Linked DNA regions of Rhodopirellula baltica SH 1. The protein of the gene in region 1 interacts with the protein of each later gene in a pairwise test. Links are inferred from orthologs where the notes say so. Each region holds a gene or a part of one and is shown in the gene's direction. Other genes may lie near its edges.

Region 1 (16,242 bases):
GCTGTTGACGATCGCTCGTTCGACGCGGTGAGTCGATTCTTTGACAGCCGCTTCTGGCAGACCCACCAAGATCGTCTTGGGCATCGCGGCTGGAGAAATATCGACTTCGACGTCAACGGGCATCGCTTCGATACCGAGCAACGTGAATGTTTTGAGCCGTGCCAGCATCGATTTTGTGCCCTAGCGGAGACCATTTTCCAAGTCACCGATGATGACGGTGACGTGTACACAAAGCAACCAGGGACGCGATTCTCGCGGTCTGTTGTCGTTCGCAGGGCTGGCCGTCGACTACCGTTGGTTGGCGGCTTCCGCCGCTTCGCGGGCTGCATTGATCGCTGGCAGAAGCAAGCCGATGAGCACCACGAAGGTCAACAATCCAAACACGATTCCAAGAATGAGTTTTAGCTTGGCCGATTGAAAACGTTTGGGAAGGCTTCCGGTGGGGGCGTTTGGCTCAGTGAGAAATGGGTGCTGTTTTGCAAGCGATCGCCACTGCAACAAACGGATCAGATACCAAGGACAAATGATGATTAGACCGATGCCGCTGCAAAAGAAACACAAGATGATGGCCAGCCAAAACTGACGGGCGTCTTTGATGATCGCTTCCGTCTTTTTGACAACCTCAGGACTGAGACCTCCAGGACCAACGTTGGAAGCGGAGTCAATTACGTTGCCAGCAGCGTACGGGTTATCGGACATGAGGGGCCATCGTTCGGGAGTGAAAACAGGCTGCATCAAACGACGTGATTGCAACTCAGGCCCGAGAGTGTACCCAAGGTTGAGCACGCAGTGCGTCTTAGGCGGTAATAGAATTTTTGCTTCGTTGTCCGTGCGCCCAATCAGTCCGCACGTTTAATCAATTGGAAGATTCGGTTGACTTCCAGCCACGACGAAATGCTTCGAAGGCATCTCGGACTGGAGCCGGAGCTTGGCGTCGATTTCCGCTGTCTTGCAATCCTCTCAAGCCGTCTTTTTCGCTTGGTTTGGACTCAGAACGTATGGCCTTGGGAGCTCGCATACCCAAACTACGCAGTGCTTCTTCAACATCGGAGCGGTCCAAGTTTGGATTCGCACCCGGTTGGTCAATCGGTTTGACGTTTTGCCAACGATCACGGAAACGTTGCAAGTCTTCGGGAGTCCACTTCAATCGATCCAGCAAATTTTGATCGGGATCCTGACGAGTCTCGTCGAGATAGTCGAGCACCATATCTGTGGCTTGCTTGGTGTATTCCAATTCAGCCGGATTGGCCTTTGGCAGTTCGGCTTCGCCGTCGCCTGAACCATTCAAGTTTCCGCTGGCCGTTGATTCACCGGTGAAGTTGGACGATTCGCTCCCGTTGGAATTGGACTGCGATGGGGTTCCATCGTTGTTGTTGCTTGCTTTTTCGGAGCTGCTCAGGTCTGAACCACTTGGAGAAGCATCCGACGATGCATCTTGATTCGATGAGTTTTGATCGCCTGCCTGATCGCGGGGTGTTCCCTGCTCGGATCCTTCGCCGCCTGACGTGTCTTGATCGCCAGAGTTGTCTTGGTTTCCAGAGTTCTGCGTGCCAGCGTCGGATGCGCCCTCCTGCGAACCCTTGCTATCTTCCGATGAGGGCAATCCATCCGGCGTTTGCCCGGGGTCTGCGGATGGTTGTTCTGAGTCTCCCGAAGCTTGGCTGGGCTCTCCCGATTGAGCGTCAGAAGATTCTGAACCGGATTCGCCCGACTCTTTTCCCGATGACTCTTCACCGGCATCACCGGATGATGATGCATCGTCGGAAGGCAAGCCTTCGCCCGCGCCATCGTCGTTGGATGGGTTGCCGCTCGACTGTTCCGAACCATTCTGTTGAGCACCTGGATCGTTTGTGTCGTCGGATTGCGACTCAGATTCAGTTCCGCGCGGGGGACCTTCTTGCGAGTTCCCGTCTTGCGATGTGCCACCTTGAGGTTCGGGGCTGTTCGAGTCATTTCCACCAGGATCGTCACCGGACGGATTCTCTCCGGATGGTTGTTGACCGCCTTCGCGTTCTTGTTGTTCTTTCAAATACTCGTTGATGCGTTCGAACGCTTCCGCGTCATCCTGCGGTGCGGATTGTGGTTGGGGTGAACCGCCGGATTCTTGAGAGCCTTCCGGCTTCCCGGAAGAGCCTCGCGATCCGTCTTGATTGCTTCCCGGCTCAGATGATTCCGAGGAGCCTTGTTCACCGACGTCACCGCTTTGCTGGTTGTTGTTTTCTTGGCCGTTTTGTCCTGAACCATCGGTGGACCGTTGTGAGTTATCAGGCTCGCCCGCTTCGTTCTCACCCGATTCACCACCGGTGGAATTGTTCTGACCTTCCGACATGGCGTCCGGATCGTTCGAACTTTCACCGGGATTTCCTGCAGAGGATTCGCTTGAGTCGGAACCATCATTGTTGTTCGAATTTGAGGCGCTGTTGCCGCCGTTTGATTTTGATGGATCGTTTGGATCAGAGTCGCCTTCCGATGATTCGCCGCCCGATGAACTGCCATTGGAATCGCCACCGCCGTTATCGTTCTCGCCGGTTTGCTCGGAATTGGATTCGCCTGAGCCGCTTTGGCCTTCACCGCCTTGGCCACCTTGTTCGGATTGTCCGCTTTCTCCACTGCCACCGCCTGATTGGCCCTCCTCGCCCGCGCCGGACCCATTGGGCGAACCACCATCGTCGGGTGTTTGCCCGTCGTTGTCGTCTTGCTCGTCGGGGGTTTGTTCTTCTGAATCACGCCCGGCGACGATCTGCAACCGGACGGGTGCTGTCCGCGTAACGCCAGGCTGAATATTTGGATTGCTGGCGTCGCGTCGATTGTCTGTCGCGACTGCTACCACTTCGACTTCGTCACCAACCATCAATCGTGACGCTCGCGAACCACGACGACCGGCATTGGCCAAAATCATGCGGGATGGGCGAAAGCGATACTCCGCGATTTGGTTGCCCTTCTCACCGGATTCGCTCTTCCATAAAGATGCCCGAGCGATCAGATCGATCCCGCGACGAATTTCGATTTCGATTTCGGACAATCCAAAGTCCACATCGGCAGCGTGAATTTCAAACAGTTGTTGAGCGTCCATCGGAACGGGTTTGGGAGACCGTCGAGGGACGACGATTGTGATCTCCGGCGGTAGATCACGAATCACTTGAATCGGATAAACGATCGGGTCGGAATTGGTTTGTTCAGCTTGGTCCCAGACTCGAATGCGATAGCTTTCCAGTTCAACCGCACGCGTCGCGACTTCACCACTGCGCAGATCAAACGGCAACTCCAGCGACCTGCCATCGTCGCTCAGCGTCATCTCTCGGACACCCGCTGTCGCGCGAACTTCTTGGCCCATCGGTTTGGGATTGAATTCGACCACCGCACGAGCCACCGGTCGATTGACTCGTGCTCTCAAAGTTACACGTGTTCCATCGACGCCTCGAATGGAACCGCTGCGTCGAATGCGAGATGATTCTCCGGTGTACGACGGTGGTTGATATTCAACTTCGGTAACACTGACGACAGGCGTGTCACGTATGGTCCATTCAAACGGTCCCGCGACCGCATCGCCGGCAACGATCTCGTAACGTTGGACACCCCTGGCTTGGTGAGAGACATCAATGGATGCGGTGTAAGCGATGGTCGCCGAGGTGCTGGTTGACTCGTCGATCTGCATCTCGGTGGATCGGCCGTCGGCGAAGGCGTTACTCGAAGAACGGGATGATTCTTTCACGTTCGAATTCAGCCAACGGAACTCGACGGATTCTTCTTCTCGCAAGCCCCGGATGTTCGCAGAAACCACCACCGTTCGCCCAGCCAGAATCTCCGCATCACCGGGTTGAACGTCCGTGATCTGGACTCGGTTGGCAGGTCGAATGTTGGCCGTGGGAGCCATCACCCGCGCCGCCGATTGCAATGTGTTCTTGGGGGATGCGATCACGTAGATCATCAGAACGGACATCAAAGCGATCGTTGCGATCCACCATCGCAGCAACCCGGTGGCTTCTTCGGGCAACGCATCAATCGATCGCAGTTTCGCAGCGGTGGTCGCACCGATTGACTGGACGACTCGTTTGGACAGGTGACCTTTGGAAGTCGCATCGCCGGAGTCTTGCGCGGTCAACGTGATGTAGCTGGAAAGAGCATGTCCCAGTTCGGGATGGTCTCGCTCCAGGGCACGCGCGGCGTAGTCCGCACGAACTGATGAACGCATCACTGGCCAAACCGAACGGACGATGTGAACCGTCGCTGCGACGATGGCGATCGAAGCAAAGGCCAACCGACCGGCAATGCCCGGTGACCAAATCCATTGGTCCATCACCACCCAGGCCAGCATCGCGGCCATGGCCACCAGGACCCCACGAAGCATTTGACGTGTCAGTTCGGCTCGCCAAAGCGCGGACCGAGCGGCATCAATCCGGGTTTGGATCAATGTGTCGTAGGCCGGTTTCGCTGTGCCCGAGGGTGACCGAGATTCGGTGCCGGACGGCGATGTTTGCGAAACGGAGCTGCGGGGGGACGAAGCGACGGACAAGCGGTCTATCCAAAAACGAATCAATCAAACGCCGGAACCTGCCGATGGCGACCATAACGTTCCCGGCGAGGACAACGTTACTGTTTCTCAACGTTACTATTCTATTTGATCGGCGATCCGGTCACCTTGGAAGCATCTTCTGGATCAGGCGAAACATTTGTTCTGTCGGGCGCTGTATGTTATTCGCAAGAAGAAAGTTCGGTGCACCGGCCTTGGTTGGGTGACCTGAATCGCTCCAATCGGGGTGGCTTTGTTCGTTTACAACGATTTCGCGGGCATCAGTTTGGGTACAAACGACAGATTCGCTGGAGAGTTGTTTTCGGTGATTGCTCGTTGTGAACATATTGGGGGACCTAACACAGACGTGGATCGACGGGCGGTTTTCTGGCCGAAGATCTTTAGATTTGCTGCCGGCCGCTTTCAGTCGACTTTCCGATCCTGCCGCGTTGGGGCAAGATACAGTCGGCGATTCGTGAGATTGACACCGTTTTCAGTCTGACGCGGCACGGATTTCAACCTCAACCTTTTCCACCTATTCCAAATCGGCCATGAGATACGCTTTTCGGCTCGCAGAACTGCTTGGGCACACCCCTGATCGGCGCAAACGCCCCGGTACGATCAAAGCGATCGTCGAACACACCGGATTGGATCGACACCAGGTTGCTTCGCTACTCAAGAACGAAGCCAAGTACATCCCGTTGGATGCCCTGTCGCGTTTGTGCGATTACCTGATCGATCAAGGTCACGCGACTGCGGATCAACTGCCCGGTGCCTTGTTCGCTGTTAACGCAGAAAACTTTTGGGAGCAGTTGGCTCGCCGCAGTGACATCGAAATCGTCGTCGGTGTACGTCAAGGCGAAGGCAACAACTCACCTGAGAACGCGATGGTCGTGGCCAGCGACTCGGTGTTGGTTGGCGAATTGCTCAATGGCATCTCGACGCTGGGTGGTGTGGCCAAACACATCGGCGAAGGCCCCGAGTCAAACGCAACGACATCGGTGCCGATGCCCGATCGCATTCAACAATCGTTGGTGTGGAGCCCCGGTCAGGTTTCTTTGGAAGACGCTCGCGCTCGTGCGACCGAAGTCTTCGAAGGATTCACCGAAGCACAAGGCGACCGCGGAATGGTTTGCATCGGCAGCGTGAAGAGCAACCCAGCCGTCGAGCTGTTGTTCTCCGATGCCTTTGGTTGCACACCGTTCGTGACCGAAGACGACGTTGATGACGTATCGGCCCGCAGTTGCCCGTTCTTCCTTCGCTATCGTGACAGCGACCCAAAACCGGGTGCCGCTTCGGCTGGGATGCGTTTGAGCAAAAACATGGACGCTCCTGAGCCGGGCTTCTACTACGAAAAAGACGACGGCACGTGGGAGTACGCGGGCGGACAAGGCAAAGACACCGCGTTGGTGTTCTACCTGTTCCATGAAGCCCTCGGTCGCTTGGACATGGTGCTCAGCGGTTTCTCCGGTCGAGCCACTCGCTTGTTGGCCAAAACATTGGCAATTCGCGGCGAAGAGTTTTGGCCACCCGTCTATCACGAAGCAGGCGTCCAAGTCGGTGCGTTCCTGGTTCAGTACGACGATGCGGAATCCAAACCCAGCCGCGACGATTTGCTCTACAACACCGGCGGAGCTGCCAAGATCATGCCTCTGTCACGAGAAGCGATCGCACGCCGAATGGCTCGCCGCTAAACCAAAACCGAGCTCGTACGATGGATTTCCAAGTCCGTCGTCAACACATCTCGGGTGATGGATTTGCGTTTCCAAATGTCGCACCTCTCCCGAAACGAAGTTTGGGGAGAGCGAATGTCATCTCCCTCCCCCCTGGGAGGGTCGAGCGAAGCGAGGGGAGGGCTCAGCATTGGATCCAGCGCGTAACCCTCCCCGGCCCGAAGCGGGCCCACTCTCCAAAAGGAAGGGTGAAGTAAAACTGCACAATCTCTCTCGCGGGCGGGGTTCTCAGGGCATTGCGAGCACGACGCTCAAAAAACTGCACAACCTCCGGTGCTGCCCAGGAAGAAGAGTTTCATCCGCTTTCGGGCCGACAACACTATCATCTAGCAACCCAGGCGGACGCCCTGGGCGATTGGCAACGTCCGGGCTTCTGTTCCGAATTTTTCAAGAGGCGATGCAGTGTTTCCCGTTGCGTTTGCGTCTGGAAAGACCAAACTAAACCCCCCGTTTTCCTTCCCACTTTTGTTTCTCCGTCTCCTGACAACTCATGTTTGATTGCGTTGCACTCGTCGGTGCCACCGGTGCCGTCGGCCGAATCGTTTTGGATCAGCTCCACGCTCGCAAGTTCCCCATGCGGAAACTGCGTTTGCTTGCCTCGGCTCGCAGCGCCGGCACCGAAGTTCGTTATGGCGACGAAATGCTGACCGTCGAACTGCTGGAACCATCCGCTTTCGAAGGTGTCGATCTGGTCATCGCCAGCACTCCCGACGAAGTCTCCGCTGAGTTCACGCCTTGGGCGGTCAAAGCCGGCGCGATCGTGGTCGACGAGAGTGCTTATTGGCGGATGGACCCGACTGTTCCGTTGATCGTTCCCGAAGTGAATCCCGAAGCGGTTGATGGTCACCAAGGCGTCATCGCCAGCCCCAACTGCAGCACGACTCAAATGGTCGTTGCACTGGCCCCGCTGCACAAAGCCGTTGGCATTCGCCGCGTCATCGTCAGCACCTATCAAGCAACCAGCGGTGCTGGGTTGGCTGGCAACGTCGAACTGGAATCCAGCACACGTGCCAGCCTTGACGGGCAGGCTCATTCACCAGAAACATTCCAGCATCCGATCGGGTTCAACCTGATCCCGCAGATCGGTTCGGAAAAGCATCTCGGCTACACCAGCGAAGAGATGAAGATGGTGCACGAGACCCAAAAGATCCTCGGCGACGATTCCATCCAAGTCTGCCCAACTGCCGTTCGTGTGCCTGTTGCAATTGGACACAGCGAATCGATCTTGGTCGAAACCCGCGAACCGATCACTGCCGAAAAAGCTCGTGAGCTTTGGGAAGTAGCCGACGGTGTCACCGTGGTGGATGACTTGAATGCCAAGTCCTATCCCATGCCACGTGATTGCGACGGCAAGGACGATGTCTTCGTCGGCCGAATCCGCCAAGACATCAGTTCCGAAAACGGAATCGCGTTCTGGTGCGTCAGTGACAACCTTCGCAAAGGTGCCGCGACCAACGCGGTTCAAATCGCCGAACTGTTGGCCAAGAAACATCAGCCCGCCGTCGGATGATGAGCTGAGCTATCGTGTCAAACCCTTCTGAATGCCGGATGCGATCATGAAACAAGTCGTCACCGTCGTTTCACCGCATCTGGCCGAGAACGTTCTCGCCGCCTTGCGTCGAGCTCCGCTGGAAGGGTTGAGTGTCATGGAGGTCAAAGGTTATGGCCGCCAAAAAAGCTACCTCGATCAGTACCAAGACACCGAGTACTCAGAAGCCTTTGTGCCGAAGGTCGAGATCACGCTCTGGGTCGATGACCTGCGTCTTGAAGAGGTCCTCGACAAGATCGTCGCGGTCACTCGCACCGGCCGCATCGGCGACGGCAAGATCCTGGTCATGCCGGTCGCGTCGTTCATCTGAACGGAGCAAATTCGCATCACAACCCGCGGCGTTATGTGCTTTTGATTGATTGAGCCGTTTAGGCGTTAGCCTCGGTTCCACCGCCACAGAACCGGGCCTAACGGCCGTCGGCTAACTGGGGTAGCGCCTCGCATCACCGTAGCTGGAATCGCCAGATTTCAGATTTCCACGTTGCCGTCTGGTTCCGACCAAGTTCGATCGTCATCACAACCCGCGGTGTTGTGTGCTTTGATTGATTGAGCCGTTTAGGCGTTCGCCTCGGTTCCGCCGCCATAGAACCGGGCCTAACGGCCATCGGCTAACTGGGGTAGCGACCCGCATCACCGTAGCTGGAATCGCCAGATTTCAGATTTCCACGTTGCCGCCTGGTTCCGACCAAGTTCGATCGTCATCGCAACCCGCGGTGTTGTGTGCTTTTGATTGATTGAGCCGTTTAGGCGTTAGCCTCGGTTTTACCGTCACAGAACCGGGCCTAACGGCCATCGGCTAACTGGGGTAGCGACCCACATCACCGTAGCTGGAATCGCCAGATTTCAGATGTCCACGTTGCCGTCTGGTTCCGACCAAGTTCGATCGTCATCGCAACCCGCGGCGTTATGAGCTTTTGATTGATTGAGCCGTTTAGGCGTTCGCCTCGGTTTTACCGCCACAGAACCGGGCCTAACGGCCATCGGCTAACTGGGGCAGCGACCCGCATCACACCGACCGAATTCTGGCGAATCCGGCTACGATCAGCATTCTCTCAAACTCAAGCACCGTTGTTTTGCCACCACGATGTGATCCAACACGGTGATGCCGATCAGCTTGCCGGCCTCGGTCAGACGCTCCGTCACCGCATGATCTTCGCGGCTTGGTGTGGGATCACCGGACGGATGGTTGTGCACCAACAACACCGCTGCGGCCGCGTCCCGGATCGCCGGCCGAAACACTTCGCGAGGATGCACCAGCGAACTGTCCAGCGTTCCAACCGTGATGCGATGCGTGCGAATCGGTTTGTGCTTGGTGTCGAGCGTCACGATATGGAACTCTTCCTGCACCGCATCACCAGCCAGGTAAGCGAACTTCTGCGCGCAGTACTCGGTCGCTTCCGTGGTGCTTGTGATTTTGACGATCGGCACCGGGCGTTCGCGAGCCGCTTCGGTTGCGCGGCGACCCAGTTCAATGCCCGCCATGATCTGGCAGTAGCTGGCTTTCGTCACCGCTTTGGTGATGTGTCGCAACTCCGAAACGCTCTGTTCGCGAATCGCATCCAGTACCTCGTCAAAATGGTTGGCCAGCTTCGTGCCTCCCGTCGTGGCTGATTCACCGACCACACCGACGCGTATCAGGATCGCCAACAGGTCTGCGTTGGACAGTGACGCCGCACCGTCTCGAAGCAAACGTTCTCGAGGTCGTTCTTCTTCCGGACGCTCTTTGACTTGATCGCCATGAATTTGATCTTGGATCCAGCGGTCGATCAAATCGATCGGATCACGAGATGTCCATGTGTAATGAAGTTCGTCGTCAGAATGAAAGCGTTCCAGCACACCGGCTCGAACCACAGCATTGATGGTTCGCGTGACAAAGGCCGCTTGAGGTTCCTCGACCAAATCCGGCAATTGGCTTTGCAAGAATCGATCGTGATAGGCCAACGGATACAACAACGCTTGCAAACGTCGACGTCGGGCATCGCTCATGGGACAACTCTTCATCCGCGATCATCTAGATATCCAAACACAGCGAAGATACCTTAAATCGATCGATGCCTTTTGTGAGGTATCAAATTGACGCGCCCACGACCTTCGTTTCCATCGCAACATGTCATCCATCTTTTCGAAAATCATCGCCAAAGAGATCCCGGCGGACATCGTCTACGAAGACGACCTGTGCCTGGCATTTCGGGACATCGCCCCAAAAGCCCCCACGCACATCCTGGTCATTCCCAAACGCGAGATCGTGTCGCTGGCGGATTTGACAGACGAGGATCAAGCGGTCATGGGACGCTGCGTTGTCGTGGCATCTAAAGTCGCGGCGGACGAAGGACTGGGCGACGGCTTTCGCTTGGTTGTGAACACCGGATCCGACGGCGGACAAGAAGTCCCACACGTGCACTTTCACTTGCTCGGCGGCCGCAAAATGACCTGGCCACCAGGCTGAGTCCCGCCCCTCCCAACGACCACCAACGTAGCCGGATTCGCCAGAATTCGGACTGCAAGGCGTTTCTGTCGCACGACCAGAGTAGAACATTTGTCTCAAATGTTCCGTCGAGCCACGCCCTCCTCCGTGCCCCCGCAATTCGTCGTCATCACGCGACTCAGAAGACTTACATCCCCTTCATTCGTAGCCGGATTCGCCAAGAATTCGGACTTCACCCGTCGCCGCTCCGCGGCTTGGAGGGCGCGGGTTTGCAACCGAGACCTCGGGTTGAAAACCCGAGGCTGACAACTGTCACCGCTCCGCGGTTGTTGGAACCCGCCGACGCGCACGACCAGTCGCGGAGCGACGGCAGCCGAGAGCCTTGGGTTTTCAACCCAAGGTCATCCGCTACCACACACGCGCCTCAAGTCACGGAGTGACGACAGTTGGTCGCCTTCCGTCGACATCATCATGATTCGCTAAGCGAGAACCGGGCCTAACGGCCGTCGGCTAATGGATGCAGCGATATGTGATCGCCGTTTTCCATTTCGTCTCAACCCGCCGCGTCAGCACGACCAGAGTAGAACATTTGTTTCAAATGTTCCGTCGAGCCCCGTCCTCCTCCGTGCCCCGTTGTTTCCCCTTCACCACGCGACTCAGAAGACGGACCCCTCCCTCATCCGTAGCCGGATTCGCCAAGAATTCGGACCGCACCCGTCGCCGCTCCGCGGCTTGGAGGACGCGGTTTTGCAACCGAGACCTCGGGTTGAAAACCCGAGGCTGACAAATGTCACCGCTCCGCGGTTGTTGGATCCCGCCGACGCGCACAACCAGTCGCGGAGCGACGGCGGCCGAGAGCCTTGGGTTTTCAACCCAAGGTCATCCGCCTACCACACCCGCGCCTCAAGTCGCGGAGCGACGACAGTTGGTCGCCTTCCGTCGACATCATCCTGATTCGCTAAGCAAGAACCGGGCCTAACGGCCGTCGGCTAATGGATGCAGCGATATGTGATCGCCGTTTTCCATTTCGTCTCAACCCGCCGCGTCAGCACGACCAGAGTAGAACATTTGTCTCAAATGTTCCGTCGAGCCCCGTCCTCCTCCGTGCCCCCGCAAATCGTCGTCATCACGCGACTCAGAAGACTGACATCTTCTTCATCCGTAGCCGGATTCGCCAAGAATTCGGACCGCACCTGTCGCCGCTCCGCGGCTTGGAGGACGCGGTTTTGCAACCGAGACCTCGGGTTGAAAACCCGAGGCTGGCAACTGTCACCGCTCCGCGGTTGTTGGATCTCGCCGACGCTAACGACCAGTCGCGGAGCGACGGCAGCCGAGAGCCTTGGGTTTTCAACCCAAGGTCATCCGCCTACCACACACGCGCCTCAAGTCGCGGAGCGACGACAGTTGTTCGCCGCGTCAACAAAGCCACGCCCTACCAACTTGATCTCTTTTTCCCAGCACTTTCGAATTCTTACCCGTCTCAATTTCAATTTGGGTGGAGTTTGCCGGCTGAGGTGCCGATGACGAAACAAGGCGATTCATTCAAGTCGAATGCGTCGTCCATTTGTCCTCCCACCTGTTCGAGACACGGATCGTCCCGATGAAATCCTCCTGTGCTGTCGTGTTGACGCTGGTCTGTTTGCTGATGTCGACCGGATGTGTCGGTCCTATGTGGAACGCTTGCGGCCCGTGTGGTCCTGGCGTCGGTTGCGACAGCGGCGCCTGTGGTGATTCGTGCGGCGGTTGCGATTCCTGCGACGGGTGCGGCGAACTGTACATCGACCCATGGATCAACGAACCCGCCGATTGCTACGACCCATGTGACTCGTGCGGCAACTACAACGGCCAATCTTGCGGCAAGTGTCGAGCCGTCTTCACCGGCATCAAGAGCATTTGGGGCTACAAACGCGACGGTTGCGGCACCGGCTGTGACACCTGTGCAGGCGGCCGGCCACTGTTCCCAGTCGCCGATCTCGGTGGCTGCGATGGTTGTGGTGGCTGCGACTCCTGCTCGACCGGTTGCGATTCCTGCTCCGGCGGCTGTGACTCTTGCTCCGGAGGATCGTATGGTCATTCCTCCGATGGCGTGATCCTTCACGAAGGCGAAACGATCATCAGCGACAGCGGTCATGGGCACACCTCAACCGTGGCAGCTCGCACCGCTCAGAACCGTCGCAACTCACCGGCACGCCAGATCTACCGCACGCGATCGGTCAACGGCCAACAACCCACGTTGGCTTACTGAGCGGAAGGTGCAAGCCACCGCTCGGCATGGCAAATCGGCCAGCCGCGATGGTTCACTTCAGCGATGACTTGCCCGTCAGTCTCGCTGGGCACAAACACGCAGACGTCGTCGACGTCCAGCGAATCCAGGTCCACGTCGCCGAGTGACCGCCATTCCTTTTCGGCGGTCCAGTCCTGGTCGCGACCTTCGGCCTGATAGAGATAACGTTCGTCGGCGGGCAAACCATCACGCACGGACGCCGGACCATAGATGACCGGCCGCAACCCAACCTTGGACGCGGCCGATCGTCGAATCGCGATCCCAAACGGTTCGTAGTCCCATCGCGAGACGTGTGACCGAAACGTTCGGCGCCGCAACAGATCCGGCAACGGCACGGCGGAGAGACAAACCACGCGGTGATCTTTTTTGGATGTGGTCGCCCCGGCTATCAAACGCCGCATCCGCACGATGCGACGCAGCGAATGCAGCGATTCTCGCGCGGCAGCTTCGTCGGACCCCAGCAACATCTCGTCTCGGTACTGAGTCCATGACTGGCCCGGCCAAGGACCGTCGCAACGACGAGTGCAATGAACCAGCCATTCGTCTTGTTCCAATACGTTTGAATCCGTTGATTTCTTTGCGGTACCGGGTTGGCTTCGTTCCGCATGAATGTCCGAGATCACATCACACGAGCGTGACAGGAACCTTCCCAACGCTCCGGCTTTCAACAAACGTTCGGCCGCCTTGGGATCATCCATGCCAACCCGCACTCCAAACGGATCGACTTCCAATCGTCGCAGCACGGCTTGTTCGATCTTCCCGCCGCGGCGAGATTGCAACACATCAATGCGGTCGGCCACCGCGATAATCCACTCATCCCGGTTGATGGCGAACCGCGGTTTTTCGGAACGCAAGGCGTCTGGGGATGGCAACTGGCTGCAAGTCCAGCGAACCAGTGGAACGTCGAACGTTTTGGCTGCCTGAGTGACCCAAGGCTCCGCGGCCGACTTCTCAACGGTGACCACGTGTATGCGTCGCTCGCGAGCGTCCAGCATCGAAGCGGCCAGTTGCCGAGCCATTTCGCGGTGCCGGGTCGGACTGTGTCCCAACCGACTGCAGACCGGGGCCAGCACAGGCTGGGCGGGCAAACCGAGATCGCGGCAGAGCGAGTGGAATGACTCTGGCGTGAATTGCCGAGCCAGGTCCGGGATCAGGTGCTCAAGTCGCCGCCACCGCCGGTCAGGCCGTTTGTCCGCGTCCGGAGAGGTGCTGGAGCCACGCGAGTGGTCGGGGTTGGGTGGCGCGTCAGAACGCATGGCCGAGCCGTGGGAAGCGGGAGCGAACCGTTGGGAGGGCAAGTTCAGGAGCGAACGTTTGTCCACGTTAGCAGTTTTGCGGGTCCGGATAGGCGGGCGGCGTCAAAACGAATCCCTCCGGAATGAAAATCCAGAGAAAACCCGCCTTGAATCGCCGCCGAGCACCAGCTAACATTCGCCCCACACGAGTCGGAAACGGCTCGCAATCCCCTGTAGCTCAGTTGGTAGAGCAGGCGGCTGTTAACCGCCTTGTCACAGGTTCGAGTCCTGTCGGGGGAGCTGAAGCAACATTGCCTGGGCATTTTGAGTCGTACTGACCAAAATCTCCCAGGTTTTTTTGTGCGCCGTCGGCTGCAGATGCCCGAGTACGAGCAGGAATGGGACCGCCAATGGGACCGCGGTCCCGTTCGCAGTTGAGTCCGGTCTCGGTTGGTGACTCGAGAAAGCCCGATGATGCCATTACGCTTGCAAGCGATGGTGCTGCCTAGAGTAGGCCGGACCAAGCGAAGCGATGTTCCGGCAATCCAGAGCGGTTCGTCGCGGCAACATCTGTGCAATTGCTGGAACGGCGTCGCGTGGCTCCTTGGTCCGGCCTACTTCAATCGCTGAATCTGCCATCGGCTGTTCGCAAAGCCGGTTGACGTGAAAGCTTGGTTGGCGTCACGGTACGAAGCGCAAATGAACTGAGGTTGTCATTCGATGCGACTGCAGAACTGCGAGACCGCAGGTTTGGATTGCCGATACGAGACGATTCTTACATCGAGACCGTGCGACTTTGTTTTCAAGAACGCTCTCTCGATCGCGCTGGTGATCCAGACGTCGTCATTGCCAAACACGCCTCCGCCGAGCAGCGTGAGGTAGACGACGTTGATGCCGGTGTGTGACGCGTTGATAGCGGCGGCAAGGAAGGTGGCTTCATAGGCGGCGTCGAGAATCAGCTTGGCGAAGTCTGTCCACAATTCGGCGGGCTGGCGACCGTAGGCAACCGGCAGTGCGGAGCAATACGCTTGGCTGACGCGATGTTCAATACCGGGAAGCGTCACGTCGGCTTGCAATTGCAGGCCGATTCGCAACTCGCTGCGAAGTTCGTCCAAGTCTGATTCGCTTGCCGATTGCAGACGATTGGTGATGCGCCGAAGGCCATCGTCGGACGGGAAAAGATAGCCGTTCTGCATTTGCCAAAGCTGGCCGTCTTGATTGCCGAGTTTGCTTCCCAGATCGGCGGAGCAGTCGATTTGATGGTCGGCGGATTGGCCGATGCGGTCGCCGACCGGTGCAAAGTAGTTGCGATAGATCGTGCCGACTCCGCACGCGATCGCGCACGCCGGGCCTTGTGTTGGGTCGTTCTCGTAGATGCCGACGCCGCGTTCAGGAGTGACCGATGGGCCGGTCATTTCTAATAGATTGAATTGTGACGCGACTTGGAACAGAGCGCCCGCGTTGGCCGAGTCCGCGTGCAACTGGCGAACGTCGCCAACGTGTTCGCGAATCGTCGATGGATGCGTCTGAACGTTGAGTTGCGAAACGGTTTGGCGAAGTTCCGATAACTTCGGTGTTTCCAAACGACCGAACGCAAATCGTTTTCCGTCGGGGCAAACGATCTGATCGCTTTCGATCGATAGTTCTCGGCGAACCTGTTCAGGCGATTCTTCCTCGATTCCGGTAAGCTCTGTCAGCCAAGTCATGACGTTTGTTGTTTTTCGAGATTGAATGGACCGCCGCGATGGCACGCAAATTGGATCAGATTCTCGTTGTTGATGTCGAGTCGACGTGTTGGGACGGTGAACCGCCCGAGGGCGAGGAGAGCGAGATCATCGAGATTGGTTTGTGCCTGGTCGATGTTGCCTCTCAGAAGCGAATCGGCAAGCACAGCATTTTGGTGAAGCCAGAGCGGTCGACGATCAGCGAGTTCTGCACTGAACTGACAACGCTGACGCCGGAGATGTTCACGGACGCTGGTACTCTGGCTGACGCGGTCAAGCGACTCAAGAAAGAGTTCGCGTCAAAGGATCGGCTGTGGGCGAGTTGGGGCGACTACGACCGGCGACAATTTGAACGGGTGTGCCAGTCGGCCGGCGTTGGGTATCCGTTTGGGCTGACGCATCTGAACGTGAAGACCCTGTTCGCGGTTTCGCTTGGGTTGAATCACGAGGTCGGCTTGGACGGTGCCTACAACAAACTGGGGATGACGATGGAGGGGACGCATCACCGAGGTGATGACGATGCATGGAACATCGCGGATGTCTTGTGCCGGCTTCTTTCCAAATCGAGAAAAATCGCGTTGTGAAGACGATCGACGTTCTTTTCGTGTGCAGCAAGAACCAATGGCGGAGTCCGACGGCCGAGGCGATCTATCGACGCGACGATCGGGTGTCCGTTCGATCGCGTGGCACGGCGAAGACGGCGGTGCAGACGATTCGGGCGAGCGATATCGCTTGGGCAAACGTGATTCTGGTGATGGAAGATAAACATCGACAACGGATCT
Region 2 (16,101 bases), 1.7 Mb from region 1 along the record:
GAGCCCTCCGTGTGGCGGCAGAATTCCTGGCCACTCAGTGCGGACCGCTACGAATTTTCTTGCCCACGCCAACCTGGGCCAACCACAACGCGATCATGGCCGCGGCCGGACTGCCGGTGGAAACGTATTCCTACCTGGCGTCTGACAAAAAGACGCTGGACTTCGACGCACTCATCGAAGACCTGAAGACCAAACCCAAGGCCGGCGATGCGGTTCTGCTGCATGCGTGCTGCCACAACCCAACCGGAGTCGACCCGACACCGGAACAGTGGGAACAAATCGCGAGCGTGGTCTCCGAAAAGAAACTGATCCCATTGCTGGACTTTGCCTACCAAGGGTTCGGCGAAGGCCTGGACGAAGACGCCATCGGTGTGCGCACGATTCTGCGACAGATGGATGAAGCCATCGTCTGCTCGTCATTCAGCAAAAACTTTGGCCTGTACAGCGAACGAGTTGGAACAGCGTGCTTGGTATCCGGGTCAGCCGAAACGACCAAAGCCGCTCTCAGCCAACTCAAACGAGTCGTCCGAGCCAACTACAGCAACCCACCTCGGCACGGCGGCGCGATCGTGGCCACTGTGTTGGCCGATGAGGGACTGACCCAAATGTGGCACGAAGAGCTCGCCGAAATGCGAACTCGGATCGCCTCCCTACGAAAACAATTCGTTGATGGAATGGCCGCGACGGGAGTCGACCAAGACTTCTCGTTCTTGCTGGACCAAAAAGGCATGTTCTCTTTCAGTGGTTTGTCACCGATGCAGGTCGACCAACTGCGAAGCGAACATGGCGTGTATCTGGTCGGTAGCGGTCGAATCAACGTCGCCGGAATGAACGAATCGAAGATGGAATGGTTGTGCAATGCCGTGGCGGCGGTATTGCGATAGAACAGCAGATGCTTGTTCAATAGGTCATCCTTCAGTCAGCCCGGCGCGCGCCGGATGCTCTGTTGATGGATGACCACCACCGGAATTGATTGCAGACGGAACATGATGCGGACGCCCTGTTTCCCTCCTTCCTGATATGCCGCCATGCCTTTGGAACTTCGTCGAGCGTTTTTGATCCTGGCCGCCATCGTGGTGATGGTGTCCCTGATCTGGGCGTCTCGATTTGATGAGATGCCGCTTGCTGAATTCAGCTTTCAGAATGGCACCGACCCCAAAACGCTCGATCCACACCGAGCGACCGGCCAACCCGAGAGCCGGATTCTGTTCAACATCTTCACCGGGTTGCTGGAAGAGTTGCCCGAAGGCGATCCCGATCCGGAAACCGGCGTCCAACCGATGACACCTCAACCGGGCATCGCGAAGTCTTACGAAGTCTCGCCCGACAACATGACCTACACGTTCCATCTGCGGGACGATGTCACCTGGAGCGACGGGGTGCCAATCACCTCCGCCGATTTTGTCTGGTCATGGACGCGAATGCTGCATCCAGAAACCGCCTGCGAATACAACTTTCAGCTCTTTGGCGTTCAAAACGCCGAGGCCTACGCAACGGGCGAAGTCAAACCGGGCGACAAAGTCGAAGTTGAACTGTGGGACCGTCCAGGTGAGACAATCGACAGCGAACCGGCACCTCAGACTTTCCCGCGTGGCACGATCGTTCACGGAACGCTGAAGGCGCTGGACAAACCGCCCAAGCCCAATGTCCCCGAAGACGCCACGAAGGAAGAGAAGTCCAAAATCACCGCGGACTGGGAAGCCGAATGGCTTTATACAGTCGATCTGGCTCGCAAGGACGGAGACAAAATTCTTTGGGACGACGTCACCGAAACAGTCACCTACACAAAGAACCTGCAAACGCCTCTGGCCAAAGAAGACACGCAGCGGACTCATTACGTTTTAGTCGCCTTCGATCAACTCGGTGGTGTCGAGGCTCCTGACAATTACACGTTGATTGTCCACCTTCGCGACCCGCTTCCGTACTTTCCTTACCTAGCATCCTACTACCCATTGTTCCCGGTGCCGCGCCACTGCATCGAAGAGCATGGCAAACCGATGTGGACGCGGCCCGAGAATATCGTCACGTGCGGCCCCTACAAGATTGGCTTGCGAAAACTGCGCGATCGAGTCCGCTTGGTCAAAGATGAGAAATGGTACGACGCTGACTCCGTGCAAGTCGAAACGATCGACGCTCTTTCGGTTGAAAGCCACAACACGGCGCTGAACATGTACGAAACCGGCGAACTGGATTGGGTCACCGATCCGCCGGTTACCTTGATGGAAGAACTCGTCAAACGAGACGATTATCACGGCGCACCTTATTTGTCGGTGTACTACTACGAACTGAACACCAAACGCCCGCCGCTGGACGACGTGCGAGTTCGCAAAGCACTCTCGATGGCGATCAACCGCGAGCAGATCGTTCGTGAAGTCACCAAAGCTGGACAACAGCCCGCATTCGCGTTGGTACCACCCGGGATCGCTGGCTACACCCAAGTCAAAGGTGATCCAGGATCACTGGAAAAGGCTAAGGAACTGCTCACCGAAGCGGGCTACCCCGGTGGTCGTGGGTTTCCCAAGTTCACGATTCTTTACAACACCAGCGAAAGTCATCGAGCGGTCGCCGAAGTCATCCAGCAACAGTGGCAGAACAACCTGAACGTCAAAGCGGATCTGCAAAACATGGAATGGGGCAGTTTCCTCGACAAACGTCAGCAACAGAAGTACGACATTTCGCGAGCCGCTTGGAACGCTGACTACCCCGACCCGAATACGTTCCTGGATCTCTTTCTCAGCGAAAGCCCTCAGAACAACACGGCTTGGGACAACCCTCGCTACGACGAGTTGCTCTCCGAAGCGGCGTCCGAATCGGACAAAGTCAAACGCATGGAATTGCTGGCCGAAGCTGAAGCAATCTGGGCCGATGAGTTGCCCGCGATCCCAATCTACTACTACGTCGGACGCAATATTTACAAACCCTACGTCAAGGGTTTGTTTCCGACACCGCAAGACACGCACCCGTTTCAAACGATTCGATTGGAACCCACGCCATGAAAGACTTGCTCGGATTCCTCATCCGACGCCTCGGCTGGATGGCCATCACGCTGTGGGCGGTCTACACCGTTTCGTTTGTGCTGATGCGCGCCGCGCCGGGCAGCCCCTTCAGCGCCGAGCGCGCGATGCCTCCCGCGATCGAGCAACAGATGCGAGCTCGGTACAACCTCGATGCACCACCACTGCAGCAATACTGGGATTACATGTGGGGCATCCTCAGCCGAGGTGACCTCAGCTGGTCAATCAAGCTGGAAGACTACAGCGTCAATCAAGTCATCGCGGAAGGCTTCCCGGTCTCCGCATCGCTGGCCATCTTTGCCTTGGTCTTCGCAATCATTCTGGGTGTCTCGGCGGGAGTCATCTCGGCCGTTTATCGAGGCACCGTGGCCGATGTTGCGATGATGGCAACGGCGGTTCTTGGCATCGCGATTCCTAACTTTGTCTTGGCGTCGATCGCGATTCTTTTGTTTGTGTTCTTGATCCCACTGTTCCCTGCGGCGGGTTGGGGAACGCTGCGACAAGTCGCTTTGCCGGCGTTGTGTTTGGGGCTTCCCGTTGCGGCTTACATCGCTCGACTGACCCGAGCTGGGATGCTGGAATCGCTCAGCCGCGAACATGTTCGAACCGCGTTTGCCAAGGGACTGCCCAAACGCACCGTGATCATCAAACACGTACTGCCCGGTGCGTTGCTTCCCGTTGTCAGTTACCTCGGTCCGGCCACGGCGGGTGTCCTGACCGGGTCATTGGTCCTCGAGAAAATCTTTGCGTTACCCGGCATGGGCAGCCACTTCATCTATGCCGCGACCCAGCGTGACACCACGCTGGCAACGGGCATGGTCCTGACCTACACCGTGCTGCTGTTTGTGATGAACACCATCGTTGACTTGGCCTACGCTGTCATTGACCCGCGAGTCGAACTGGAATGAACCTTCCCGATTCACGCAAAAACGAAGAAGCGCTCACGAAGTTGCTGGAGGAATCCCGCAAAATTCGTGGCGTCTCGCTTTGGAAAGATGCATGGCGTCGATTGAGTCGCAATCGTCCCGCCATGGCTTCGCTGGTTTTCTTGATCAGCCTTGGCTTGATTGCCTTTCTCACGCCGATGCTGCCGCTGCAAAGCCCGCTCGACAAAGACCTCAACAACCGACGTTTTCTATCGCCATCGTTTGAACCGATCACGATGGGTTCCCGCGACGGATTGAAATTCGCGGACGGGAAATTGACCAGCCAACTGGCTCTCTTTGAAGCCGAGATCGCGGCGGAGACCGCGGAGGCCTTGGCGACCCAAGATCCGCTCAAACAGGCCGAGCAATTCAAGTCAATCCAAGACCGAATCCGAGTCGAGCATCCGTTCAATCAACTTTGGAACCAACTCGGCAGCGTCTCGTTCAAGATGGTTCAAATTCGCGTCGCGATCTTTGGCGACTACGCGATCCCTTCGATCTTCGGAACGGACAAACTCGGTCGCGACTTGCTCGCACGAGTCTTCTGGGGCGCGCGTGTTTCTTTGGTCGTCGGCTTGGTGGCGACGTTGGTGAGCTTGATGATCGGGGTCAGCTATGGCGCAATCGCCGGCTACTTTGGTGGCTGGATCGACGCGGCCATGATGCGGATCGTCGACATGCTTTACTCGATTCCATTCATCTTCGTCGTCATCTACTTGGTCACGTTCCTGGGCGAAGAGAGCGTGAAGGCTTGGCTGGAAAGCTATGGCATCGACCAAATCATGATCTTTTACATCATCATCGGTGCGATCTATTGGCTGACCATGTCACGCGTCGTTCGTGGACAAGTTCTCTCGCTTCGACAAGAACAATTTGTCGAGTCAGCTCGCACGATTGGTGCATCGCCAATGCGAATCGTGTTTCGACACTTGGTGCCCAACGTGCTCGGTATTGTCATCGTCTATCTGACCTTGACCATCCCCGCGGTGATGCTGTTCGAAGCCTTCCTCTCGTTCCTGGGTTTGGGAGTCGCTCCACCAGATGTGTCGTGGGGTCTGCTGCTCAACGACGGCGTGGAAGCACTCTCCAGCGTCAAACTTTTCTGGTGGGTGGTGATTTTCCCTGGTGCCGCATTGGCCACGACGTTGTTTGCTTTGAACTTCCTCGGCGACGGTTTGCGTGACGCATTGGATCCAAAGATGAAAAACCGATGAACCCAGCCCCCGGATCACAAGCTCACCCCTCAATGACCGCATCGAAAGACGCAGGCGACGCCCCTCGCCAGAGCAGCGAACCGCTCCTCCAAGTTTCAAATCTCAAGGTCAGCTTCAAAACCGATGAGGGGCAGGTCCAAGCCGTCCGCGGTATATCTTTTGATGTCCGGGAAGGAGAAACTGTTGCCATCGTTGGAGAATCTGGCAGTGGAAAGAGCGTCACCAACTTGGCGATGATGGGACTGATCCCACAACCGCCGGGCCAAGTCGATTCCGGAACGGCGCTGTTCCAAGGTCGCGATCTTCTGAAGATGAGTGACCGTGAACTACAAAGCATTCGCGGTCGACACGTCTCGATGATTTTTCAAGATCCGATGACAGCGTTGAATCCTTTGATGACCATCGAGCAGCAAATGACCGAAATGACTCGGTTGCACTTGAGCCTCACGAAGAAAGAAGCGGCCGCTCGCGCGGTGGACATGTTGGGTTTGGTTGGCATCACATCTCCCGAAAAACGTCTTCGCGATTACCCACACCAATTCAGTGGCGGGATGCGTCAACGCGTGATGATCGCGATGGCGCTGTCCTGCGAACCGGAACTTCTCATCGCTGATGAACCGACGACCGCACTCGATGTGACCATCCAAGCCCAGATCATGGACTTGCTCGCCGATCTACAAGAACGCAAGGGCACCGCAATTGTCCTGATCACACACGACTTGGGTGTCGTCGCTGGCGTCGCGGATCGCGTGATGGTGATGTACGCCGGACGCATCGTCGAAAAGGCAAACGTCAACGACTTGTTTGCCTCGCCCAAACACCCTTACACGCTTGGCTTGCTCGGTTCGCTGCCACGGTTCGACACCGATCGCCATGAAAAGTTGCTTGCGATCCCCGGCGGTCCGCCCGACATGTCCGAACCGATTCTTGGTTGTTCGTTTTCTCCCCGATGCAACTTTGTGCAACCAGTCTGCCAGCGTGACGATCCATCGCTTCAGTTGAAAGCAGAACCAACCGGTGCCGCGAACTTGCCCGTTGTGCAACCTCACCTCGCGGCGTGCCACGTGGAGGTCCCTTCATGAATGCGGCCAAAACCACTCACACTGAGATCGAAGGATCCGGCAGCACGACCGCGGAACCACCGTTGTTGCAGGTCAAAGATCTGAAGGTTCATTTTCCCTTTCGACGCGGATCGTTGTTCAATCCTGAACAAGGTTTGATCCGAGCGGTCGATGGCGTGTCGTTTGACATCGCAAAAGGCGAAACACTTGGCTTGGTCGGCGAATCCGGTTGCGGTAAATCGACCACGGCCCGGGCGATCATCAATCTGGTTCATCCAACGTCGGGTGACGTTCTGGTCGATGGCAAATCGATCGCCGGACTGTCCGATAAAGAGATGCTGCCATACCGACGTCGCGTGCAGATGGTTTTCCAAGACCCCTTCGCAAGCCTGAATCCACGGATGACTGTCGGCGGCATCATCGGCGAACCATTGACCGTTCACAAACTCGCCTCCGGCAAAGATCGCCAACTCGAAGTCCTTCGGCTGATGGAATTGGTGGGACTGAACCCTCGGTTCCTGAATCGCTACCCACACGAATTCAGCGGCGGCCAACGCCAACGCATCGGTATCGCTCGCGCCCTCGCGGTGCAACCGGACCTGATCCTTTGCGACGAACCCGTGTCCGCCCTCGACGTCTCGATCCAAGCTCAGATCATCAACCTGATGATGGATCTGCAGCAAAGACTCGGCGTGGCGTACTTGTTCATCGCCCACGACTTGGCCGTCGTTCGCCATATTGCAACGCGAGTCGGGGTGATGTACCTCGGCCGAATCGCCGAACTGGGCACGGCAGAGGAACTTTACGCGGACCCCAAACACCCCTACACCGAGGCTCTGCTGTCCGCCGTTCCGGTGCCCGATCCGTCCATCGCCGCGAATCGCCGACGAATCGTGCTGCAAGGCGAAGTACCGTCGCCGGACAAGCACTACCCCGGTTGCTCGTTCGCCGACCGTTGCCCAATCGTGGTGGACCGATGCCGGACCGATCGCCCTGGATTGCCGGACCGATCGCACGCTGCGGCATGTTGGGAGCGTGATGATCCGCCGGAAGTTTGATAAGCTGCGGGATTGATTGAACTCGTCCGCCGTTTCGTCTTTTTGCCACCTTCATCATGCCGTTGTCGATCATTCATTTCCCGCATCCGACACTCCGACACGTCAGTCGCCCCATCGTGCGTGTGGATGCCAAGCTGAAATCGATGGCCGACGAAATGCTCGACCTCATGTACGAGTTCGACGGCGTGGGATTGGCCGCCAACCAAGTCGACCTGCCGATTCGCATGTTCGTGGCTAACCCGACCGGGAAACGCGACGAGGGCGAATCTTGGGTCATCCTAAATCCTGAAATCGATCGCCCGAAAGGCAATGACACCGCTCAAGAAGGCTGCCTGAGCGTGCCCGGTTTGTACGGTCAAGTCAAACGCCCAAAGACCGTTCGATTGCGTGGGTTCGATTTGCAAGGCAACGAGATCAACCAAGTCCTCGATGGATTCATGGCACGTGTTGTCCAGCACGAAGTCGATCACCTCGACGGCATCATGTTCTTTGATCGCATCGGCGAAGAAGGCCTTCGCGACTTGGAAGGGCACCTGGAAGAATTCAAAACCGATTACGAATCCAAACAAGGCACCGGCTCGATCGCCGACGAAGCCACCCTGGCGCAGCAACGAGCCGAATGGGAAGCCATGTACACCGGTGGAACCACGTCGAATGGCTGATTCCCTGCGATACGTCTTGATGGGCACCGGTCCATTTGCCGTGCCATCGTTCGAAGCGATCCGGCAACAAATGGATTCGACCGGCGATCAAATCGCTCGCGTGTTCGTGCGCCCTTTGCCGCCCGTCAAAAGCCGCGGCGGGCCGCCACCTCAACCCGTTCGGGAGTGGGCCGAATCACACGGCCTTCCGGTGGATGCTCCCGCCAGCATCAATGATCCCGAGACCATCGCGAGCCTTACCGAACTGAATGCGGACCTGTTGGTCGTTTGCGACTACGGTCAAATCCTCAAACCCGATGCCCTTCAATCAGCACGCTTGGGCGGGATCAACTTGCATGGCTCTCTGCTTCCCGCCTACCGCGGTGCCGCACCTGTCCAACGCGCGCTCCTGTCTGGTGATCGCGAGACGGGTGTGTCCGTCATCCACATGACCCCGCGGCTCGACGGCGGTCCAATCGTGGCCTCGCGCACCACACCGATTCGCGACGACGAAACCTCCGGAGAATTGGAAGTTCGCTTGTCAGAGATCGGAGTCGATGCCACGCGGGAAGCCATCGGATTGCTGCGAACCATCGAGTCACTCGACTCGCATGGCCCTCTGGGCGAACCGCAAGATCCTGCCAAGGTTTCCAAGGCTCCGCGACTATCAAAAGCTGAGGCTCAGATTGACTGGTCAGCAACGGGCCGCGAAATCGATTGCCTAGTCCGAGGCATGCAGCCATGGCCAGTCGCGTTCACACACACAGTTGTGAACGAAAACAAACCGCCGCTCCGTGTCGCGATACGCGGTGTCCGCACGGAAACCTACGCCGCCGACGCGAGCAACATCGGCCGAGTGATGGAGCACGAGGGGTTGGCCATCGGATGTGGTGACGGACAAGTCGTCATCGAACGACTGCAACCCGCTGGCAAGAAAGAGATGTCCGGGCTCGATTTCAAACGCGGCCACCGACTGACCGCCGGCCAACAACTCATCGCCCCGTAGGCCATGTTGCACATGGCAACCAAGCCGATGCTTTGGAGGGACGTTCGATTTACAACTTGCGGAACCGCTTTGCTAGCATTGCATTCGGCTGAAATCGCCTGCTCGTTACAATGGGGTTATCGAATGGACTGAAAGGATCTTTGACTTTGAAGGAGTGTGTCATGACACTTGCAATGGAACACCACTTCGACCAAACGGTCGAATCCCAGATGCGAAACTTTTTTCGGACTCTCGGCGAGAAGGATCGTCGACGCTACGCAGCGATCGAAGCCAGGAAGCTTCCTTTCGGAGGCATCCGCTACATCGCCAAAGTACTTGGCTGCTGTGAGAACACGATCGCAAGTGGCATCAAAGAGCTGGAGAGCCTTGCTGATGGTGATCCCCTGGAAGGACGCCAGCGAGTCGAAGGAGGTGGCCGCCCAAAAAAGAACTGAGCTGTCCGTCACTCATGAATGAGTTGCGGGCAGTGATCCAAGACAATACTGCCGGTAGTCCCACCGTGCCTGGCTTGAAGTGGACGCATCTGTCGGTCGCTGAGATTGTCAGAGAATTGTTCCAGCGAGGAATCAAGGTTGCAAACGAAGTGGTTTCTCGTTTGCTCGGCGAGATGGGGTTCAAGACTCGCCAGCAGGTGAAATCAAAAACCAAGGCGCCAAGTCGCGACCGTGACGAGCAGTTTGAAAAGATCGAGAAGTCCATCGAGGACTACAAAAACACGGGAGATCCTGTGTTTAGTATTGATAGCAAACGAAAGGAATCGCTGGGTGAAGTCCACCGTAGCGGCGACGTGATTGCCAATCAGGCAGCGGAAGTTCTCGACCATGATCTACCAGCTTACAGTGATGGCGAAGTCACACCGCATGGGATCTACGACGTGCAAGAAAACACGGGGCACGTGACAGTGACCACAGGTAGCGACACCGGTGAATTCGCGGTGGCATCGTTTCAAAGGTACTGGGAAGAAGTTGGTTCGGTCCAGCACGCCTCGGCCAAGCGAATTCTCCTCTTGTGTGATTGTGGTGGCAGCAACAGCTACCGTTCAAACACGCTCAAGCACCATCTTCAGGAACTGTCCAATGAACTCGGGTTGCCGATTCAGGTGGCCCACTATCCGGTTCATTGCTCGAAATACAATCCGATTGAACGGCGAGAGTTTAGCCACGTCGAACGAGCGTTTTCAGGCCGAATTTTTTCAACAGCCTCGGACGTAGCAGAGGCTGCTGAATCAACATCCACCCAGACCGGGTTGAACGTCACCACAGCAGAACTCCCCGAATTCCAGCCTGTTCGCAAGAGCGGGAAAAGAGTGCCGAAACCACCGAACGTGGAATACGACAAAGATCTCCCCGACTACAACTACACGTTCAACCCACAGTAGTTGAATACGCAAGTTGTAAATCGAACGTCCCAACAAAGCGAGGCGTCCAAACGACATGCCGTCGCGAGAACAAATTTGCTCGGCGGAGAACAATCGCCAGGTGGATCATGAAACCTGTAGCTCGATGGCCCCCACCGAGTCACGCGAGTTTTTTGCGAGATCCGAATTGCAAAGTGCAAATTAACAAATGCAAATTGCAAATTGCTTTCGCTTCAGAAACTGTCGCGACCTCACCGACCAGCAATTGCCAGTTTGCAATGCCCAGTTTGCAATTTGCATTTCTCCCTCGTAGGCCATGTTGCACATGGCAACCAAGCCGATGCTTTGGAACAAAGCGAGGCGTGATTCGTATGCCATCGCAAGCACAGCATTCACCGGCACGCAACCATCGCCAGGTGGAACCTGGCCTACGCCTGTGGCCCTTTCCTACTTCCCCCAACCACGAAAAAAACCCGACGCGGTGCGCCGGGTTTTTCCATTCAAATTGTTGGGAATGAAATCAGGCCTTGGCCAATTCTTCGCGAACGCGTTCGAGCAATTTCTTGCTGGCTTTGATGCCTTCGGCTTCGCTGAGACCGCCACCCTCGTATTCGATCCCGACATAGCCGTTGTAACCAAAGTCGGTGACAATCTTCATCATCTTGAAGTAGTCGGTGTTCTTCTCGTTGCCATCCTCGTCAAAGTCATGCGTCTTTGCACTGACGGCTTTCGCATAAGGCATCAACGCTTGCACGCCGTGGTAACGATCAAACTCGTCCGCATTCTTCCCACGTGAGATGAAGAAGTTGCCAAAGTCAGGCAACGTGCCACAGTTATCCATCCCAACACGCTCCATCACAACAGCCAACCAAGCACCGTTGCTGCTCAGTCCACCGTGGTTTTCGACGATGACATTGATGTCTTGCTTGGCGGCATACTCGCTGAGTTGGCTGAGCCCGTCCGCGGCGTACTCGATTTGCTCGAGATACGATCCACCACTGGCCGCGTTGACACGGATCGAGTGACAACCAAGGAACTTTGCGGCGTCGACCCACTGGTGATGGTTTTCGACCGCCTTCGCGCGAGCCTCTTTGTTTGGATCACCCAAACGGCCTTCGCCGTCAACCATGATGAGCAAGCTCTTCACGCCGTTGTCGCTGCAACGCCCCTTCAAATCCGTCAAATACTTCTCGTCGCGAGCTTTGTCCTTGAAGAATTGATTGACGTACTCAATCGCGTCGATCCCAAACTGTTCCTTCGCAACCTTTGGGAAGTCCAAGTTGGTAATGCCAACGGAGTCATCACGCAGGGTTCGGTGCAGCGACCATTCCGCCAACGAGATTTTGAAAGGAGCGTGATCGTGGTCATGCCCTTCGTGGGCATGAGCCAGCATGCGTGAACCAGCGATTCCGGCAACGGCTGTGGTGGCGGCAAGCGACTGCAAAAAATGACGACGTGGCAACATGGTGGGCTGTTCCTGACGGTTCAGAGGTGGGGCGTGAAAATCATGATGGGGTGAATCAATGGCGGTCACGCCGAGCGACGACAACCACCGGAACAGTGGCGCAGCATCGAAAGGCAGACCGGACCTCCAGTCTAGCTGAAGCGAGATGGACCGTGCTGCAAATCAATTGATTTCAATCGCACAATGCGGCCAACGAAGACGGCCGAATGGGCTAACGAAGCACTGACCGATGTGGAATCGAATCAGACGCGGAACAACAGCTGTCCGCGCAGCAAAATGACCGCGAACTCAAAGATTTGAATTCGCGATCATTGACTGATTTGACCGATTTCCGAACGAACCAATCCGGCTTCGAACTACTTGAGTTCGACCGAGCCGCCAGCTTCTTCGATTTCGGCTTTGACCTTTTCTGCGTCTTCTTTCGAGACGGCTTCTTTCAGGGTTGCTGGGCAACCTTCGACCATCTTCTTGGCGTCCATCAACGATGCGCCAGTGATGTTCTTGACGACCTTGACGACGTTCAGCTTCTTTTCGCCGAAACCGGTCAAGACGACGTCGAATTCGGTTTGCTCGACCTCAGCAGCGCCACCACCGTCACCGGCAGGACCAGCCATCATCACAGCACCACCGCCGGCGGCTGGCTCGATGCCATGCTCATCCTTGAGGTAGTCGCTCAATTCTTTGGCTTGCTTCAGGGTCATGTTGGCGATCTTGTCGCCCAGTTCTTTTGCTTCGGCGCTGTATTCTGCGACAGCGGTTGCTTCATCGGACATAGTCAAACTACCTCAAAAACGAAAAAGGTGATTCGGAAATGGTTCAGGGAAAATGCCGGGGCAAGGACAAAGGCTCCGGCAGGTTGAGCGGAGACGATTATTCGTCGCCTTCGCCCTTGGACTTGATCTGACTGTTGAGTGTCTTGCCAGGACCAAGCATTGCAGCACTGAGTGTTGCACCTGGGCCGAGGATTTGACCAACCAACATAGAAATCTGTTCTTCACGACTGGGCCATTTACTGACCGCTTTGACGCCTTCTGGATCGAGCTTTTCACCGTCCAGAACGCCGCCCGTGGTGACAAACTGTTCGAACTTCTCTTTGTCCTTGTCCAGCCGGACGGCTTCCTTTACCAGACTGACGAAGTCGCTTGAGCCCCAGAGCACGGCGACTTGCCCATTCGTTCCTTCGAACGCGGGGAAGAGAGACGTGCCTTCAGTGGCGCGTCGGGCGAGTGAGTTTTTGACAACCATCATCTGGATGTCTTTTTGGCCCAGTTCGCCACGCAGCTCGTTGGTTGTGTTTGCATCCATTCCGGTGCAGTTAACCAACACGGCATCCTCCACGCCTTCAAGCCGACGCTTGAGATCGCGAGTCACCAGTTCTTTGACGTATTTACTCATCGGATTTTTTCACTCGAAAGAGCCAAACCTTGGCCGCAGTTGGATGTGATCGTTTGGGGTTGGACCAAAAAACATTGATCCACCAACATCAATCTGAAAACCAACGCTTTCGGCCATGATGCTGGTTGATCGGGACGGCCTGACGATCGAAATCATCCGGCCAACCCGTGCAGCTAGGTAGCAACGCGAACACTAGGGGTCATCGTTGCACAGATCGCCACGCCTTTGATGTACGTGCCTTTAATGGACTGTGGCTTCATCGCCGAAATGAAATCGACGAACGACGCGATGTTTTCTTCGAGCTTGTTAGCTTCGAAGCTCATCTTGCCGACCATCGCGTGGACGTTGCCACCCTTGTCGTTTCGGAACTCAACCTTACCGGCCTTGTATTCGCTGACGACTTTACCGACGTCAGGTGTCACAGTTCCAGCACGAGGGCTTGGCATCAAACCACGTGGACCGAGAACTCGGCCCAAAGGTCCAACCAATCCCATCATGTCGGGGGCGGCAATACAGACATCGAAGTCTGTCCAGCCATCTTTGATCTTTTTGGCCAAGTCTTCTTGGCCGACTTCATCCGCACCGGCTTCTTCAGCCGCTTTGGCAGCGTCGCCTTTAGCGAACACGATCACACGCTGTGTCTTGCCAATGCCGTGCGGCAGGACGAGCGAGCCACGGATGATTTGATCAGCCTGGTTTGGATCCACGCCCAAACGCATGTGAACTTCGACCGTTTGGTCGAACTTCGTGGCGTCGTATGTTTTCAATACCTCGACGGCCTTGCCCAATGGAAGCATTTCCTTGGGCTGTTTTTCGAGGGCGGCACGATACCGCTTGGATTTCTTTCCCATTTAGTCACGACTCATTTGTGTCGGGTGGTATGGCGATTCCACGCTGGCCCGAACTCTTTGTTACCAGCCAACTGATACAATCGGCTGAAAGAACGCCCGGCGGCAGAATCTCCCACTTGTTAAACGACCGAACCCAGAAAAAGACTGGGACGCAATCGAAGCGGGGGAGTTTGGCGAAGGCCAGCAGCAGCGTCAACCTCAACTAGCCCAAGCGATTCGGATTTTTTTCTTGGTTTTTTGAAGTGAGGCCTTCACCGGGGCACATCGGTTGCAATCGTGGGATTGTGCAGGAAAAACTGTCACAATCGCCGGCAAATCGAAATGAGTCGCAAAGACGGCGGGGCAAAGTCACCTGTCAACCTGCACTCCGAGAGCCGCCGATCGACATGCGGCCGATCATGCATCGGCTTTCCAAGAGAGAATCCTGCCATGGCGGAACACGACAGTCCCGCAACATTTTGAAGTGGAAGGCTTCGGTCGATTGGCCTTGGCGATCTGCCAGCCAGGTGCTTTTCAAACCAACTCCGCAAGCGACCTAAACGCGAACAAAAATACGCCGTGCCAGCAACTCGCTGGGCACGTGTGAGAATCGAAAGAGAAACGAACCATGAAACCTTGGCTGACCGCACTCCCTGTCTACAACGAAGCTCAATACGTCGACGAAGTCCTTGAGAACGTGCTGAAGTTCACCGATCAAGTGTTGGTCGTTGATGACGGCAGCACAGACGGAACCCAAGAACGCTTGGACGCTTGGGCCAGCCGCTTGCCAGACTCCGTTTCAGTCGTGCATCACCCTGAAAACCGGGGCTACGGCGCCGCATTGCAAACCGTATTCTCCTACGCGATCGAAAATAACTTCGAAGGCGTCGTGACACTGGACTGCGACGGACAACATCAACCCTGCGGAATTCCAGAGTTCATTGCAGCCGGCCGACACGCGGACATTGTTTCCGGAAGCCGTTACCTGAAGGAATTCGAAGGCGACGACGCTCCGCCGCAGGAAAGAATGTTTATCAATCGCCGGATCACGTCGGACATCAACCGCCGACTCGGTTTTTCGCTGACGGATGCGTTTTGTGGCTTCAAAGCCTACCGGACCGAAGCACTGCGTGAGCTGAAGATCACTGACGACGGCTATGCGATGCCGCTCCAATTGTGGGTGGAAGCTGCGGCGGCGGGACTTCACGTCACTGAATTGCCAGTGCCACTGATCTACCTGGACCTCGAACGATCGTTTGGCGGATCTCTGGATCACGCCGAAACTCGGCTGAACTACTACAACCAAGTCTTGGACGACGCGATCGATTCAGCCTGCCGCGAAGGGCGCTTTCGCAAACGAAACGGCGAGAACGATCACGTCAATTCTCCTTGCGGTGAAAAAGGCAAACGAGCTGCCAGCTGAGCCACGAACCGCACGGCGGGAGCATGCCTACTCCGCACGAGCGTCACTGGGCCCAAAAATCCCGCGCACTTTCGAGACTACACAACCTTAAGTGCTGTACCGACCAGCGTTTTCCATCACCCTCCCCCTGGGAGGGTCGAGCGAAGCGAGGGGAGGGCGATCCCTTACGAAAACGCGACCATCGGAAGAGTGATATTGACGATTGCGAACTGCAAACTGGTTGGCTTTCAACCGGCCAATCACCGAGGCAAGCGTTTGGATTCGGCTTCCTGCGGAGTGCTGCAAACAGATTTCCCGACCGCAGCGGTTGCCAGTTGACGCATCGGCCGTGACGCCAAACCGGCGGCCATCATCAGTCGGGCCAGCCCAACCATCGTTTGATGCCACTGATGCACCATGTCCGGCGTTCCGAAACGAGCGGCGTCGACTCGATCAAAGCCTTGTTCGCTGACCCGAATTTCGGTGGCCATGTGCATCAAAGCTTCCAGCATCACGTGGCTGTGCCGGTCCGAATCGGTCAATCCTTCGTCGTCATAAATCCACAAATGCGGTTGCATTGCCAGGTCAACACTGTGCATCGCGGCAGCATCAGCATCCATCGCGTCGACGACCAAAGAGCGGGCACCACACTGAACGTAAAACTTAGCCATGAGATTATTCTTCCGTGAAAAGGCGGTTGCGGGAGTCCGCCGCCGAGTGAACCTCCCGGCG

The links.
Region 2: the proteins of RB_RS20085 (region 1) and def interact in binary tests that used the Escherichia coli proteins (3 or more experiments, as listed by UniProt). The link is inferred for Rhodopirellula baltica SH 1 from one-to-one orthologs.

Annotation. Positions count from the first base shown.
Region 1 is NC_005027.1:5,265,134-5,281,375, reverse strand. The notes cover bases 5,770-8,743. They hold RB_RS20085 (aspartate-semialdehyde dehydrogenase), read left to right. Parts: upstream 5,770-6,733; coding sequence 6,734-7,753; downstream 7,754-8,743. Other genes in these bases: RB_RS20080 (P-II family nitrogen regulator), read left to right, coding at 7,785-8,102; RB_RS20090 (helix-turn-helix domain-containing protein), read left to right, coding at 5,770-6,204. Also shown: RB_RS20115 (YifB family Mg chelatase-like AAA ATPase), read right to left, coding at 1-168; RB_RS20110 (hypothetical protein), read right to left, coding at 289-699; RB_RS20105 (circumsporozoite protein- membrane associated protein), read right to left, coding at 857-4,411; more of RB_RS20090, read left to right, coding at 5,062-5,769; RadC family protein, read right to left, coding at 8,834-9,778; RB_RS20070 (histidine triad nucleotide-binding protein), read left to right, coding at 9,900-10,238; RB_RS20065 (hypothetical protein), read left to right, coding at 11,818-12,462; RB_RS20060 (hypothetical protein), read right to left, coding at 12,456-13,757; RB_RS20050 (hypothetical protein), read right to left, coding at 14,450-15,442; RB_RS20045 (3'-5' exonuclease), read left to right, coding at 15,481-16,044; RB_RS20040 (low molecular weight protein tyrosine phosphatase family protein), read left to right, coding at 16,041-16,242.
Region 2 is NC_005027.1:6,919,821-6,935,921, reverse strand. The notes cover bases 6,300-9,132. They hold def (peptide deformylase), read left to right. Parts: upstream 6,300-7,329; coding sequence 7,330-7,935; downstream 7,936-9,132. Other genes in these bases: RB_RS26735 (hypothetical protein), read left to right, coding at 9,082-9,132; fmt (methionyl-tRNA formyltransferase), read left to right, coding at 7,913-8,920; RB_RS26750 (ABC transporter ATP-binding protein), read left to right, coding at 6,300-7,273. In the rest of the region: RB_RS26775 (amino acid aminotransferase), read left to right, coding at 1-884; RB_RS26770 (peptide ABC transporter substrate-binding protein), read left to right, coding at 1,029-2,996; RB_RS26765 (ABC transporter permease), read left to right, coding at 2,993-3,922; RB_RS26760 (ABC transporter permease), read left to right, coding at 3,919-5,154; RB_RS26755 (ABC transporter ATP-binding protein), read left to right, coding at 5,187-6,236; more of RB_RS26750, read left to right, coding at 6,233-6,299; more of RB_RS26735, read left to right, coding at 9,133-9,354; RB_RS26730 (ISAzo13 family transposase), read left to right, coding at 9,369-10,298; RB_RS28725 (DUF1589 domain-containing protein), read left to right, coding at 10,406-10,795; RB_RS26720 (sugar phosphate isomerase/epimerase family protein), read right to left, coding at 10,798-11,742; rplL (50S ribosomal protein L7/L12), read right to left, coding at 12,099-12,515; rplJ (50S ribosomal protein L10), read right to left, coding at 12,613-13,137; rplA (50S ribosomal protein L1), read right to left, coding at 13,311-13,988; RB_RS26700 (glycosyltransferase family 2 protein), read left to right, coding at 14,596-15,390; RB_RS26695 (hypothetical protein), read right to left, coding at 15,630-16,040. UniProt on the Escherichia coli protein: Removes the formyl group from the N-terminal Met of newly synthesized proteins. Requires at least a dipeptide for an efficient rate of reaction. N-terminal L-methionine is a prerequisite for activity but the enzyme has broad specificity at other positions.